One region of the Rhizobium sp. CFBP 8752 genome, then DNA from elsewhere that is predicted to be linked to it. Evidence: riboswitches for the same ligand, from Rfam matches in the RefSeq annotation. Region 1 holds a riboswitch; the other holds the start of a gene.
The links. Region 1 has a riboswitch for thiamine pyrophosphate ahead of thiB (thiamine ABC transporter substrate binding subunit). Riboswitches for the same ligand answer to the same signal wherever they lie in the genome.

Region 1 (4,416 bases):
CCCAGACTTCCGAGGATCGTGAGCGCCAGACATATCATGCCCAAAAGCAGGGCAAGCCCGTCGGCGTCGTTCGTTCGGTAGCTCGACAGCCTGCTGTAGACGAGCCAGGGCAGGGTCGTCAGTTCCGTGGAGCCGAACAGTGCCACGGCTCCGAGATCGCCGAGCGAGAGCGCCATGGCAAACGACAGTGCCGTAAGGATTGGGCCGATCAGGAAGGGCAGGTCGATCCGCCGCAATCGCGAAAGGCCTGATACGCCGAGGCTCGCGGCCAGCCGTGCCGTCTGCCGCCGATGATCCTCGATCGAGGGCTCCAGGACCCGCATCACGAAGGGCAGCGCCATCAGCATGTTGATCGCCGCGACCAGTGCCGGGGCAAACCGCGAGACATCGCCAAACGGGCGAAGCAGCAGGAACCAGCCTGTCCCGATCACCACCGGCGGCACCAGCAGCACCAGCGACGACGTCGCGCCGAGCATCGCCGCCAGTCCACGCGCCGGGATGCCGGGATGGCGGAGGTCTCTTATGGCAATGCGCGCATGGATGATCGCCAATGCAACGCTGACGGCCAGCAGCCCGGACAAGAGCGCGATCGACAGGCTTGTATAGGCCGCGTTGAGGAAGGCGGGGCTTGAGGCCAGCCGCCAGAGATCGGCCTTGATGCCGGCTAGGAAGATCGAGGCAAGCGGCAGGACGAGAAACAGGGTCGCAGCGAGGATGGTCGAGCCGTCCCACAGCCTTGCGCCCCATGTCCGTCCATCGAAGCGGCGGGTGGCGCGGCCGGCAGTGACATGCGTGCCGTCGGGGGCGGGGAGAAACGCGAGGGCGGCGAGGATCAGGCCCGTCACAGCGATCTGTAGCACCGCCAGTCCGATGGCACGCGGCGGATCGAAATCGAAGCGCAGCGACTGGTAGATCGCCACTTCCAGCGTCGTCGCCGCCGGCCCGCCACCCAGGATGAGGACCAGCGTGAAACTGGTGGCACAGAGCATGAAGATCAGCCCGGCAATGCCTGGCACGACGCGGATGAGGGCGGGCCTCTCGATGAAACGGAAGATCGACAGGGGCTTCATGCCGAGGCTGGAGGACAAAAGCCAGTATTCCGCCGGCTGCCGCTCAAGCGCCACGAGAAACAACCGGGCGGCAAGCGGCAGGTTGAAGAAGACATGGGCCAGAAGAATGCCGGTCAGCCCGTAAATGCTGATCGGCTGCTCCAGTCCCAGCGTCGAGAGGACACCATTGACGGCACCCTGGCGACCCCAGATGCCGATCAGACCCAGCGCACCGATCAGAACCGGCAGACCCATCGGCAGCGCCATCAGCCGCACGATCCAGACACGACCGACGAAACGGGGCCGTCTTGCCAGGGCAAGTGCGACGGGAAGCGCCAGACACACCGAGAACAGGGTGGAGAGCGCCGCCTGCCACAGCGTGAACTGCAGGATCCGGCCGGTATAGGCCGAGAACAATCGCCCCTGCGTTTCAGGGGCATCCCAGAGCAGCAGGGCCGAGACCGCAATGCCGACGAAAAGCGCGATCGCGCCAAGGCTCATCACCCCGCCGGAAATCCCCCGTCTTCGCTCGGCAGCGGTCAGCAGCATACCCGGTTCAGCCGATCAGTTCATGCTCATGGCGTTGAGCCATTCGTCGATCCAGGCCTGGCGGTTTTTTGCGACTTCGTCGGATCCCATCAGGAATGTCTTTTCCGGCTGAACCAGCTTGCCGAAAGCGTCTGGCAGCGGTTGCGACGTCTTCGTTACCGGCATCATCCAGTTGGTGGTGGGGATCACATCCTGGAAGCCCGGCGACACCATGAATTTCAGGAAGTCACGGGCGAGATCCTTGTCACGGGCGCCCTTCAGCATGCCGGCCACTTCGATCTGCACGTAATGTCCCTCGGAAAACGCGGCGGCCTGGTAACGGTTCTCGTTCTCCTCCACCATGTGATAGGCAGGCGAGGTCGTATAGGACAGCACCATCGGCACTTCGCCCTTGGTAAACAGGCCATAGGCTTCCGACCAGCCGGGCGTGACGGTGAGGATGCGGCCCTTCAGCTTTGCCCAGGCTTCCGGCGCCTTGTCGCCATAGACGGATTTCATCCACAAAAGCAGGCCGAGGCCGGGTGTCGAGGTGCGCGGATCTTCGATCGCGATCTTCTGCGAAGGATCGCCCTCCACCAGTTCCTTCAGGCTCTTCGGCGGGTTCTTGATGGTTTTCGTGTCGTAGACGACGGCGAAATGACCGTAGTCATAGGGCAGGAACGTATCGTCGGCGTAATTGCCGGGAACGCTGATCCCGCCATTGCCGGAGGATGCCTGCAGTCCATGCGGTTCGAATAGGCCGGTCGCCTTCGCCTCCGAAATCAGGTTGGTGTCGAGCCCGAGCGCGATATCGGCCATGGTCGTCTCCCCCTCCAGCTTCAGCCTGGTCAAGAGTGCGACGCCATCGGCGACAGCCACGAATTCGACCTTGCAGGCGCAGGTTTTTTCGAAAGCGGCCTTCACCTTGGGGCCGGGGCCCCAGTCGGCGGTGAAGCTTTCATAGGTGTAGATGGTCAGCACCTTGTCTTCGGCCCTTGCGGCCGGTGACAGGATGATGGTGGCCGCAGCCACGGTGAGCGATAGCAAGAGTTTGCGCATCAACGCCTCCTTCAAAGTCAATCTACAAGGGGAATAGGCGCTGAGCGTGAGCCGTCTAATCCCTCCGCCGGTGTTAGCCGGATCAGGTTCCGCGGGTTGGCTGAAAGCCTCTCAGCCGCACGTTACCGCGCAGCACCCCGTTAGAGCGGGAGTAGATGTAACGGTGAAGGAATTGTCTGGCAAGTGGTGTCGAACCGGTGCCGGCTTGAGTTTGCGGGCTACGGAGGCCACCAATACGAACAAAGCCGCCCGGTGTGCCGGACGGCTATCTTCATTGCAGGATCAGTTCGCGTCAGGCGTTGAGCGAATAGCCCGACTGTGCCGCATTGCGGAAGATCTTGAGGTCGCGCGGCACGATCGCCATGCCGCCGAGACGGTTGGCGATAGCGTAGTCGATCGTCTGTTCCACAACATGCGGCATGACGGGCTTAGTCAGAACGCCCAGCGATCCTTCGACGCCGTCTTTCACGTCTTCCGGATTGGCCGTCATGAAGATGACGGTCAGACCATACTCGGCAGCGAGTTCGCGGCCGATTTCCGGACCTGTGCGGCCATCGGCGAGATTGACGTCGACCAGCGCGATATCGGCGTATGCACCGAGCGACAGGGCGTGCTTGCGGGCGCTGGCAAAGCCTGCAACCTTGAGACCCATGCTCTCGACAGTCTCGGCAACATCAAGCGCGATCAGGAATTCGTCCTCAACGATCAGAACGCGCTGTTCCATTGCATCACTCGCCAGCCGACGACGCATCACATTAGTCAGCATTGGACATTCCTAACCGTTTTGTTTCCATCTGGTCGGCATGTCGGCATTCATACCGCACTACGCATTTCGACCACTTGATGGATGCCGAACGTCACCGGGGAATGTTTGTTCCGGCTCGCGACAAATAAAACTGTGGATATTTATTTGTTAAGTATAGGAATTCTTTAACTATCCTTCAATCTGTTCTCGGAGCATCTCGAGTTCCAGCCATTCTTCTTCCATTTTGGCGACGCGATCGCGCAGTTTTGCCGTTTCTGCGGCAAGCTTTGAAAATGCCGACGGGTCTTTGGCAAAGAGTTTGGGATCGGCCATCTTGCGTTCGGACGTGGCGATGTCGTCCTGTGCCTTCGCCATTTCCTTGGGAAGGTTTTCGAGCGCGAATTTCTGCTTGAACGAAAGCTTGCCCTTTGCCTTAGTGACACCGGGCGCACTGCCTTCGGTCTTTGCCTTTTCCGCCTTATCGGCGCGGCGCTTTTCGTCGGCCATGCCTTTGCGCTGCTGCAGCATGTCGGTATAGCCGCCTGCATATTCGATCCAGCGTCCATCCGGCGCATCCGGATCTACCGGAGCGATCGTCGAGGTCACGGTGCGGTCGAGAAAGTCGCGGTCATGGCTGACGAGAATGACGGTGCCGGCATATCCCGCAACGATTTCTTGCAGAAGGTCCAGTGTCTCGATGTCGAGGTCGTTGGTCGGTTCGTCGAGGATCAAAAGGTTCGATGGTTTTGCCAGCATGCGGGCCAGCATCAGCCTTGCGCGCTCTCCGCCGGAGAGGTTCTTGATCGGCGTGCGGATCTGTTCCGGCTGGAACAGGAAGTCCTTCATGTAGCCCGCCACATGCCGCTGTTCGCCGTTGACCAGCAGCGTTTCGCCGCGGCCGTCTGTCAGGTAGTGGGACAGCGTGTCCGCAGGATCGAGGTCCTCGCGCTTCTGGTCGAGCGTGGCGATCTCGAGATTGGTGCCGAGCTTGATCCAGCCGCCATCGGGGGCGAGCTGGCCCGTCAGCATCTTCAG
Region 2 (4,416 bases), on a different contig from region 1:
TCGAGCAAAGCCTCATCGCGATGCGACCGGCAAGATCGTGAAATGGTACGGCACCATCACCGAGATCGTGCCCACGGAGGTCCCGCTGGACGGGAAAGTATCCGTGAAGGCTCCTCATGTCTGGCATGATCCGGACCAGGCTGATGTCCTGCCGACGCAACACTTGATCTCGATGCTGATGAGGATGTTTGAGTCCGCGCCCATTGCCATGGCCATCACGACGAGCGACACGAAAACCTCGAGCTACGTCAAAGTCAACGATGCCTATCTGAAGCTCACCGGCCTGAAATGGGACGAGATCAACGGAAAGAAGCTGATTTCCGAGGGTGCCGCGATCGACAATCCCGCCCGCGACAGACGGCACCGGCTGTTGCGCGAGGACGGCGCCTACGAGCTCGAAGATGTTGAGATTGCTCATTCGGATGGTACGATCATCCCAACCCTGATTTCTGCGCAACGCACGATCGTCGATGGCGTTTCATTCGATGTGGAGGTCATTGTCGATGTGTCTGCCCGCGTCAGGCAGCAGCGCGCTATCGAAAGCGCTCTGAAAACCTCCGCGCAGACCGATGCCCTGTCAGGACTCCCAAACCGAGCCTGTTTTGATGAGGTTGTTGCCGGAGAGGTTGCCCGCAACCTGCTCAATGACAGAAAGCTCGCCATCGCCTACATCGATCTCAACGGCTTCAAGATCGTCAACGACAGTCTGGGGCATTCCGCAGGCGACGAAGTCCTGCGAACGATCTCGGCGAGACTTCGCGAAAGTTTCCGAGCGACGGATTTCATCGCCAGGGTCGGAGGAGACGAGTTTGCTATTCTTCTCGACATGGATCGCAAGTTTGCGGGCGATATGCAGACCCATATTCAGGAAACGATGGAAAGGGTGTTCAAGCCGATCCCCATCGATGGCCAGGTGACATTCACGGGTGCCGCGGTCGGCGTTACGTTCCTAAAGGCCGAAGACACGCCGCAAACTTATGTCAAACGCGCTGACGACTATATGTATCTGGCGAAAGCCACCGGAAAACGGGTGGCCGTCGTGTGTTTCGGTCAGGTTCTCGATCCCCCGACGACGCATAAAGTGGACCGGACGAACGGTGTTCGCGACGGCTGAAGTGTGTCGACGGCCGAACTATCGGCAGCCGATATTGCGAGGTGTTGTGCCAACCCCTTTCATGCAGGGCAGGTCTGGATACCTATCCAGACTGCCGCGGTCGTCGTCAGTCCGGCGCGACTGACGACGGAGGCCGGATTGTGGCGGCATCGTCGGCCGCTGCATCGTTCTCTCCACCAAACGCCGCATCAGCCTGCTGGTTGACCTTGGTCACATCGTCGCTTTCCTGATCCGACATGTCGGCTGGATGCTCGGAACGCTTCCAGTGATCGTCATGGGACCCTTCAGGACGGCCTTCTTCCTCCCACAGTCTGTAGGCCCGTTCGCGCTGTTCCTGTTCTCTATCGGTCATGGTTGCTCCTCCTAAGTTGCGAAGACATAACCAGCGGACGGGCCCCGGGTTTCCGGGAGGCGGATGACATAGAATAAAATTTTTGTCAGCTCGCCGCGCAGGCTCTGCCGGACAGCGATCGCAAGCGATTGACAAAGCCCGTTTCTTTGTCCAACCTTGGCGTCATTCCGAGGGGAGCATCGAACGGTGCTGAGATGGCGGTGAGCCGGACCCTTGAACCTGATCCGGGTCATACCGGCGTAGGAACGGAAACGGCGCAATACCGCACCTCTTTCTTATTCTCCGCTCGCCTGGATCTCCATGATGTCAAGGTCAGGAGATCAGCCATGCTTACGCTCTCGAGAAATACCCGAATAGGACGAATGCGGTTCGACGGTTTCAACCCGCGTCGCTGACATGCAGTCCCGGTTTGCAGCCCTCGGGCTTTTTCTGCTGCTGGTAGGCTGGCAGATAGCCGTTCAGGTCTTTTCGCCGCCACGCTATCTTTTGCCGCCACCGCTCGCGGTGGTGCAGGCATTGGTGCGTCAGAGCAGCTTCCTCGCTCATCATACCGCTGTCACCATCACCGAGATTTTTGCAGGTCTCGTCGCCGGCAGCATCTTCGGTGCGGCGGTCGCGTTTCTCGTCGTGGCATTCCCGCGGGCCGGCAGGCTTGCCTGGCCGATCATCCTTATCCTGCAGACCTTTCCGGTCTTCGTGCTGGCACCCATCCTGGTGCTCTGGCTCGGTTTCGGCATGGCGTCGAAAGTGATGATGACGACGCTCGTCATCTTCTTCCCGGTCGCCTCCGCCTTCGCAGATGGCCTGAGGCGGACGGAACCAGCGATCCTGGAAGCCGCCGCGCTGACAAGCGCGACGCCCTGGCAGATCCTTGTGAGGCTCAGAACACCGCTTGCGCTGCCGGCGCTCGTGTCCGGTCTGCGCGTCGCCGTGCCGCTCGCGCCGCTGGGTGCCGTGATCGGCGAATGGGTCGGGGCTTCAGCCGGGCTCGGCTTCGTCATGGTTCAGGCGAACGCCCGCATGCAGACCGACACCGTTTTCGCAGCCATGACCATCCTGGCCCTGACCAGCGTCGCGCTGCGCCTCGGTTTCGACCGTCTCGTAAAGGGACGCCCCCATTGGGCGACCGAGACCGAACAACAGACACAGTTATCATCGTGAGGAGAGACGACCACCCATGAAACGCATGCTTCTGGCCTTTGCCATTGCCATATCCGCCAGCATGAATGCATCCGCAACGCATGCCGCAGAAAAGCTCACCGTCATGCTTGAATGGTTTGTGAACCCGGACCATGCGCCGCTCGTGATTGCCGCCGAAAACGGCTATTTCAAAGCCGCCGGCCTCGATGTCGAGCTGGTGCCTCCCGCCGACCCGTCGACGGTGCCTCGCCTCGTTGCCGCCGGCCAGGCCGATATCGGCATCCACTACCAACCGAACCTGTATCTCGATCGTGCAGCCGGCCTGCCGCTCAAGCGAATCGGTACCCTCGTCGAAACGCCCTTGAATACGGTGACGGTTCTCGCCGATGGCCCGATCAAGAGCCTCAAGGACCTGCGCGGCAAGAAGGTCGGCTTTTCCGTCACGGGTTTCGAAGACGCGATGCTGAAGCGCATGCTCGAGGGCGAAGGCATTGGGCTTACCGAGGTCGAACTGATCAACGTCAATTTCGCCCTCTCGCCGTCGCTGATCGGCGGCAAGGTCGATGCCACGCTTGGCGGCTTCAGAAACTTCGAACTGACGCAGATGCGGATCGAAGGGCACGAGGGCCGTTCATTCTTTCCGGAAGAACACGGCGTCCCCGTTTACGACGAGCTGATCATCGTCACACGCGACGGGCTGGCGACAGATCCTCGCCTGCCCCGCTTTCTCGAAGCCGTCGAGAAGGCTGCAATTTTCCTGACCAATCACCCCGATGATGCCTGGAAACTGTTCATCAAGGCCTATCCCAACCTCGACGACCCGCTCAATCGTCAGGCGTTCACCGACACGCTGCCGCGTTTCGCCAAACGGCCTGCAGCGCTGGATCGGGGTCGCTACCAGCGCTTCGGTGAGTTCATGGCCGCGAGCGGCCTTATTCCGCAGGCCCCGCCGGTCGATGACGTGGCGATCGAAATCCGGTGATGACAATGAACAATTCCCCGACGCCGCAACAGGCCGGCGATCTCCTGGCACGTGTGAGGGCCCGGCGCCCGCGCGTCCATTGCCTGATGAACACCGTGGTGCAGAAATTCGTTGCTGACGGCATCACTGCAATCGGCGCCATCCCCTCGATGACCTCCTCCCCGGACGAAATCGTCGGTTTCGTCTCCAAGGCTGATGTCCTCGTCGTCAATCTCGGCACGCTGGATGCTGACCGTCGCAAGGTGATCGAACTGGCTGTCGAGGTTGCAAACGATCATGGAAAACCCTGGGTCCTCGATCCCGTTCATAGCGACTATTCCCCCGTGCGGCTGGAGTTTGCAAAGACATTGATCGCCCGCCGCCCAACAGTACTGCGTGGCAACAGCGCGGAGATGGCGCTGTTCGGAGACATTGGCGAAACACTGAAAATCGAGACCGGCGCTCACGATCGCCTGACGGATGGCGCGCGAACCGGCACTGTTCGTAACGGCCACCGATGGATGGCGGATGTTACCGGGACCGGTTGCCTGTCAGGTGGCATCATCGCAGCGTATCTGGCCGTCGAACCGGAAGCCATGGCTGCGGCGGCTGCGGCACTAGCGACGACCGGCGTCGCCGCCGAACAGGCCGCCGGGCACGCGCGCGGCCCCGGTAGTTTCGCCGTTGCCTTCCTGGATGCGCTGTCATCGCTCACGGCCGAAGAGCTCAGTCTGCACGGAAGGATCGACCATGAGATTTGATTTCCGACTGAACCCGATCGTCGATGCGGGTCTTTCCGATATCGGCGATCTCGTGGACCTCGCCGCGATCGCCGCCCGAAATGGCGCG

Region 2: it holds a riboswitch for thiamine pyrophosphate, as region 1 does, so the genes downstream of both, IFT59_RS14470 (ABC transporter permease) here and thiB (thiamine ABC transporter substrate binding subunit) in region 1, are expected to answer to the same signal.

Annotation. Positions count from the first base shown of each region.
Region 1 is NZ_JACYUZ010000001.1:104,975-109,390, forward strand. It holds gene thiP (thiamine/thiamine pyrophosphate ABC transporter permease ThiP) at 1-1,598, opposite strand, end outside; gene thiB (thiamine ABC transporter substrate binding subunit) at 1,614-2,636, opposite strand; TPP riboswitch at 2,679-2,786, opposite strand; gene IFT59_RS00445 (response regulator) at 2,929-3,402, opposite strand; gene IFT59_RS00450 (ABC-F family ATP-binding cassette domain-containing protein) at 3,571-4,416, opposite strand, start outside.
Region 2 is NZ_JACYUZ010000002.1:271,997-276,412, reverse strand. It holds gene IFT59_RS14480 (EAL domain-containing protein) at 1-1,114, shown strand, start outside; gene IFT59_RS14475 (DUF2934 domain-containing protein) at 1,221-1,466, opposite strand; TPP riboswitch at 1,627-1,729, shown strand; gene IFT59_RS14470 (ABC transporter permease) at 1,863-2,627, shown strand; gene IFT59_RS14465 (ABC transporter substrate-binding protein) at 2,644-3,588, shown strand; gene IFT59_RS14460 (hydroxyethylthiazole kinase) at 3,588-4,328, shown strand; gene thiE (thiamine phosphate synthase) at 4,318-4,416, shown strand, end outside.